Saccharobesus litoralis: one gene and its partner. The protein of the gene in region 1 interacts with the protein of each later gene in a pairwise test. Links are inferred from orthologs where the notes say so. Each region holds a gene or a part of one and is shown in the gene's direction. Other genes may lie near its edges. The genes, in order: C2869_RS08950 and topA.

Region 1 (3,284 bases):
AATGTAGCGAACTGCTGGTTGATCGTAAATGGCACAGACAAACCAACCCTGATTTACTACCAACCGGATGATTTTTGGCACAAAACAGATACGCTCGAAGACGACTACTGGACTGATTTTTATGATATCCATGTGCTAACTCAAGCCAATCAGGTTGAAAAGTTACTGCCGCGCATTGTCGACCGTTACGCCTATATAGGTGAACATATCGAAGTGGCCAAAGCGCTCGGTTTTGAGCAAATCAACCCTGAACCTGTGCTCAATTACTTTCATTATCATCGCGCATATAAATCTGATTACGAAGTCACTTGCATCAAGTTAGCCACTGAAAAAGCCGTAAAATGTCATTTAGCCGCTAAGCAGGCTTTTTTAAATGGCTTAAGTGAGTTGGATGTGCACTATGCTTACTTAGCCGCAGGGCAAATGGTAGAGCAGGACTTACCTTATCCTAATATCATTGCATTTAACCAAAACGCTGCGACATTGCACTATACACAGCATGAAAGGCTAGCTCCCTCAGCCCCATTGAGTTTATTAATTGACGCTGGAGCCATGTTTAATGGTTACGCCGCGGATATTACGCGAACTTATAGCTATAAAAACAATGAATTCCAACAGGTCATTAATCGCCTAGCCGCTATACAGCAACAATTAATTGACTTAGTCAAACCCAACCTCAGCTTTGGCGATTTACATCATCAATGTCACGTTAAAATAGCCGAATTACTGGTCGAATTAGATATTGTTACCCTTTCAGCCAAAGATAGCTTGCAACAAGGGATCACCAATAGCTTTTTTCCGCACGGCTTGGGGCATCACTTAGGATTACAAGTACATGATGTCGGTGGCTTTATGGCTGACGACCGCGGTACGCACATGCCAGCACCTCAAGACCATCCATTCTTGCGTACCACTCGTAAGCTAGAAAACAAGATGTTAGTCACTATTGAACCTGGCTTGTATTTTATTGAAAGCCTGCTTAATAAACTAAAGCAATCAGATCAGGGCAAATACATTAATTGGGATCGCGTAGACAACTTTATCCCTTTTGGTGGCATCCGCATTGAAGATAATGTGTTAGTACAAACAACCAGCACTATCAATCTCACCCGACAAGCGGGGCTTGCTTAAATATATAGTCAAAGCGATCAGGTTTTAGGGGCAGGTTTCTAGTTCCAGACGAAACCTAAGTACTTACATCCATGTAAGCAAAGCTGTCAAGCTTTGAGACCCCATGAGCATATGCTCTACTATGTGATTGGGGCTGCCTAAAGGGATTTAGGTAGTAGGACGACGCAGGAGCCAAAGTCGAGAGTAAGCGCTGACAATGAACCATAAGACCTGAGCGAGAAGACTATAATTTTGTTAAACTAAGCGCTTGCCGTATTTGTTTATCAATTTACATGAGTCAATACTTAGTCCCTGCAGCAACGTGTGAAGTAGAAGAAACCATTAAAAAAAGTCGATTTATCACACGACTCATTCCTGTACAAAATAGCCAGCAAGCCAAACAAATTATTGCCGAGATTAAGCAAGAGTTTAAAGATGCCAGACATCATTGCTCCGCTTTTGTCGCTGGAGCCCCACATGACTCCAATCAATATGGATTTTCTGACGACGGCGAGCCCAGTGGCACAGCCGGCAAACCCATGTTAGCGGTACTGCAAGGTTCAGGGTTAGGTCATGTACTAGCTGTTGTTGTGCGCTATTCTGGCGGTATAAAATTAGGCACAGGCGGCTTGGTTAAAGCCTATGGTGGCGGGGTAAAACAAGCGCTTGAGGTTTTACAAACCCAACTGAAAGTAGAGAAACAAATATTCACTCTCGATTGCAGTTATAGCCAATGGGAGCAAATTCAATATTGGCTGGCCCAAGAAGATGGCGAGATAGTTAATGCAGAATATACGCAATCAGTGCAATTACAGCTTGCGCTTAGTGTCACGAATAGCGAAAATTTAAATACTCGTCTGCGCGATATGCAATTATCGTTAAAGGCTCTTAAATCATAACAAAAATAACTCAAAGCGTTAGCCAATGAAATACCGCTCTATAATCCGTATCCTCGGCCTTTTGGTGGCTTTATTTAGTTCAACCATGATCCCACCAGCGCTTGTTTCCCTTATTTATAAAGACGGCGGTGGTTTAGCTTTTGTATTAGCCTTCGTTTTCAGTATTTTCGCGGGTCTATTTATGTGGTACCCGCATCGGCACCACAAAGCCGATTTAAAAGCGCGCGAGGGATTCTTGATTGTCGTCGCGTTCTGGGTGGTACTGGGTGCATTTGGTAGTTTGCCCTTTATGCTACTTGAATCTCCGGATATGAATTTAGCTGATGCCATATTTGAGAGTTTTTCTGGCTTAACGACCACAGGGGCAACCGTGATTACGGGGATAGACTATTTGCCCAAAGCCGTTTTGTTTTACCGCCAACAACTGCAATGGCTGGGGGGCATGGGGATCATCGTACTAGCCGTAGCCATTCTACCTATGCTAGGTATCGGGGGCATGCAGCTTTATCGAGCTGAAACACCTGGCCCTGTTAAAGATTCCAAAATGACCCCTCGCATTGCTGACACTGCCAAACATTTATGGATGATTTATTTAACGCTAACCACGGTCTGCGCGGCAGCTTATTGGCTTGCTGGCATGAGTTTATTCGACGCTATCTGTCACGCTTTCTCGACAATCGCCATTGGCGGCTTTTCAACCCATGATGCGAGTATGGGCTATTTCAATAGTCCTGTTATTAATATTATTTGTGTCGTCTTTTTGATCATCGCCGGTATTAATTTCGCATTACATTATGCAGCCGTGCGCGGGCGCTCCATTATGGGCTACATTCGCGACCCTGAGTTTAAAGTTTTTATTGGTATTCAGTTAATATTAACCCTAGGCTGTTTTTGGGTTTTACTCGAAACTCAATACTATGCAAACCCAGAAGAAGCGATGAACCACGCTTTATTTCAAGCCGTATCTATTAGCACTACGGCCGGATTTGCCACCGATTCATTTGCGAGTTGGCCGTTACTGTTACCACTACTGCTGCTATTTTCATCTTTTATTGGTGGTTGTGCCGGTTCAACCGGCGGCGGCATGAAAGTGGTGCGGGTACTTTTGTTGTATTTACAAGGGGTACGCGAACTAAACCGCTTGATCCACCCTAAAGCTGTTTTTTCAATTAAGCTAGGTGGCAAGGCATTATCAGATAGGGTGGTAGACGCTGTCTGGGGCTTTTTCGCGGCTTATGCCGTTGTCTTTATTGTCATTATGCTGGCTTTGCTTGG
Region 2 (3,500 bases), 2.5 Mb from region 1 along the record:
TAAGTAAATTAGCGGGTGTGATGTGTATTTTATGGTCTTGTGTATCTAAACTACTCGAAATAGTTGCAGCATTAGCGACCCACATATTTGACGCAGAAAAACAAGCTGCTAGAATCTGCGGCGCGTGTTTAGAGGCTTGCTGTATAATTTGTGTTTCAGTACCGAAAAACCCCAACTTTTCTAATGTACGGATGTCGGGACGTTCCAGCGGTGGTATATACCCCTGTTTCAAACCTAAATCTAACATGGTTTGCATTTTGTCTAATCCCTGTAATGCTGCGCGTTTAGGGTTAGCTTTTGAATTAGCATTTACTTGTGATGCTAAGTTGCCATATGCAAGCCCGGCATAGTTGTGAGTGGGACCAACGAGCCCATCGAAATTTACTTCATAATACTTCATAACTTGTCCTGTCAATGGGAAAGAAAAGCTAAAAAAGCGTAGAAAAAACGAAAATGTTAACTAAATTATATGTTTAATTTGTGGTATCGCGAATTGCATTAAAAATTAATTTGCCAATAATTTGCTTGCTAGCGACTAGTTTTGCAGATATACCTAATAAATAAGAACGGCCACTACGGCTAGATTGAATAAGCGAAATAAGATTACAGATGGGAAAATCTCTTGTTATTGTCGAGTCGCCAGCCAAAGCGAAAACGATAAACAAATACTTGGGAAGCGACTTTATTGTTAAGTCGAGTGTTGGTCACGTGCGTGATTTACCAACGTCGAGTAAAGGAAAATCCGGCTCTACTGCTAGTGAAACTAAAGGTATGACGCCCGAACAAAAAGCTGCTTATAAAAAAGAAAAAGACAAAAAAGCCTTGTTTGCCCGCATGGGAATTAATCCTGAAAAAGATTGGCAAGCAGAATATGACGTCTTACCCGGTAAAGAAAAGGTAGTATCTGAGCTGCAAAAGCTTGCTAAAGACGCTGACACTGTCTATCTCGCAACGGATTTGGATAGGGAAGGGGAAGCTATAGCTTGGCATTTAAAAGAGCTTATAGGTGGTGAAGACGAGCAATTTAAGCGTGTCGTATTTAATGAAATTACAAAAAATGCGATCCAAAATGCCTTTGCCGAGCCAACTGACTTGAATATGCACCGAGTTAACGCTCAGCAAGCCCGTCGCTTTTTAGACCGCGTAGTTGGTTTTATGGTATCGCCGTTATTGTGGAAAAAAGTCGCGCGCGGATTATCTGCGGGTCGAGTTCAATCGGTAGCGGTGCGTTTAGTTGTTGAAAAAGAACGTTCAATTAAAGCCTTTGTTCCCGAAGAGTTTTGGGAAGTCGCGGCAGATACATCGACAGCCAATGGCACAGAATTAGCGTTAAATGTCGTTAAACAATCGGGTAATAACTTTCGTCCGAGTAATCAAGCGCAAACCGATGCGGCATTAAGTGTTTTGCGTCAAGCAGAATATAAGGTTGAAAACCGAGAAGATAGACCGACGCAAAGTCGTCCTTCAGCGCCATTTATTACGTCAACATTACAGCAAGCTGCCAGTACCCGTTTAGGTTTTGGGGTGAAAAAGACCATGATGTTGGCTCAGCGCTTATACGAAGCTGGCCATATTACCTACATGCGTACAGACTCGACTAACCTAAGTGCTGAAGCTGTCGCTTCTGTTCGCGGTTACATTGACGAGCAGTTTGGTGATGGTTACTTACCTGAAAAACCGAATTTTTATGGCAGTAAAGAAGGGGCTCAAGAAGCGCATGAAGCTATTCGCCCTTCAAATGTCAATATTGCGCCAGGTCATTTAGGTGATATGGAGCAAGATGCCAAACGTTTGTACGACTTAATTTGGCGTCAGTTTGTGGCTTGTCAAATGACACCGGCTAAATATACCAGTTCAACTATTGTTGTTAATGCTGCAGAGTTTGAATTACGTGCTAAAGGCCGTGTGTTAGTATTTGATGGCTGGACTAAAGCACAACCGCCAGTTACCAAAAAAGGCGCTGAAGATCAGTTATTACCTGATGTTGCGGCTGGGGAAATACTTAAACTTAACCAGTTAAACCCTAAACAGAACTTTACTAAACCGCCTGCGCGTTTTAGTGAAGCTGCTTTGGTAAAAGAATTAGAAAAACAAGGTATTGGTCGTCCTTCTACTTACGCTTCTATCATATCGACGATCCAGGATCGCGGATATGTCCGTTTAGAAAATAAACGTTTCTATGCTGAAAAAATGGGTGAAATCGTCACAGACAGATTAATGGAAAACTTCATTGATTTAATGAACTATGATTTTACCGCCAACATGGAAAAGCAACTCGATGACGTCGCCGATGGTGATTTAGTCTGGAAACAATTGCTCAATAATTTCTACTCTGACTTTACTGGCAAATTAGCCAAAGCTGAACAGCCTCCAGAAGAAGGGGGTATGCGTACTAATCAGGCTATTCCTACTGATATTAGTTGTGATAAGTGTGAGCGTCCAATGACGGTGCGTACTGCATCTACTGGCGTATTTTTAGGTTGTAGCGGCTATCAGTTACCGCCAAAAGAGCGTTGTACTAATACAATGAACTTAACTCCAGGCGAAGAAGCCGTTGCTGCTGGAGATGATGATGAAGTCGCTGAAACCAATGCATTAATGGCGAAAAAACGTTGCCAGATCTGTGGTACAGCGATGGACAGTTACTTAATAGACGAAACACGTAAGTTACATGTTTGTGGTAACTCACCGATTTGTGAAGGCATTCAAGTCGAAAAAGGCACGTTTAAAATAAAAGGTTATGATGGACCTGTTTTAGAATGTGACAAATGCGGCGCGGATATGCAGTTAAAAAATGGTCGATTTGGTAAATATTTTGATTGTACCAGTGAAACCTGTAAAAACACGCGTAAGTTGTTAAAGAGTGGTCAGCCGGCTCCACCTAAAGAAGATCCTGTTCATATACCAGAGTTAGAGTGCGAAAAGTCTGAAGCTTATTTTGTACTTCGCGATGGCGCTGCAGGTATATTCTTAGCTGCGCATACATTCCCTAAATCGCGCGAAACCCGTGCGCCTTTAGTCAGTGAGTTGAAACGATTTAGAGATCGTATCTCTAGTAAGTTTTATTACTTAGCTGATGGCCCAGAAACGGATCCAGAAGGTAACCCTGCCGTTGTTAAATTTAGCCGTAAGACTAAATCACAGTACCTTGCGAGTGAAGTCGATGGTAAAGCGTCTGGATGGTCAGCTTTCTACCGAGAAGGCCAATGGCAAGAAGAAGGCAAAGTGAAGAAACCAAGAGCTAAGAAAAAATAAGCTTTTTCACTTAACATATAAAAATAAAAACACCGCGTTAACGCGGTGTTTTTATTTGTTCATTTTTATGAATTCTTTGAATTTAATAGTGAGCTTAAAATAATTCTATTTCATTATTATCCGCTTTATTGCTAATTCGATCGTCAGTATTGTTAGCGCTATTTTTTACTTTTACCGCTTTTAGCGCAGTGGTGATATCGAGTTTAAGCGCTTGTAGATCACTCTCGCTTATCATTTGAACTTGC

The links.
Region 2: the proteins of C2869_RS08950 (region 1) and topA interact in binary tests that used the Escherichia coli proteins (3 or more experiments, as listed by UniProt). The link is inferred for Saccharobesus litoralis from one-to-one orthologs.

Annotation. Positions count from the first base shown.
Region 1 is NZ_CP026604.1:2,541,682-2,544,965, reverse strand. Bases 253-3,206 are described here. They hold C2869_RS08950 (YigZ family protein), read left to right. Parts: upstream 253-1,403; coding sequence 1,404-2,009; downstream 2,010-3,206. Other genes in these bases: C2869_RS08945 (TrkH family potassium uptake protein), read left to right, coding at 2,035-3,206; pepQ (Xaa-Pro dipeptidase), read left to right, coding at 253-1,131. In the rest of the region: more of pepQ, read left to right, coding at 1-252; more of C2869_RS08945, read left to right, coding at 3,207-3,284.
Region 2 is NZ_CP026604.1:57,523-61,022, forward strand. The notes cover bases 286-3,455. They hold topA (type I DNA topoisomerase), read left to right. Parts: upstream 286-609; coding sequence 610-3,255; downstream 3,256-3,455. Other genes in these bases: C2869_RS00215 (N-succinylarginine dihydrolase), read right to left, coding at 286-400; C2869_RS00225 (methyl-accepting chemotaxis protein), read right to left, coding at 3,350-3,455. In the rest of the region: more of C2869_RS00215, read right to left, coding at 1-285; more of C2869_RS00225, read right to left, coding at 3,456-3,500. UniProt on the Escherichia coli protein: Releases the supercoiling and torsional tension of DNA, which is introduced during the DNA replication and transcription, by transiently cleaving and rejoining one strand of the DNA duplex.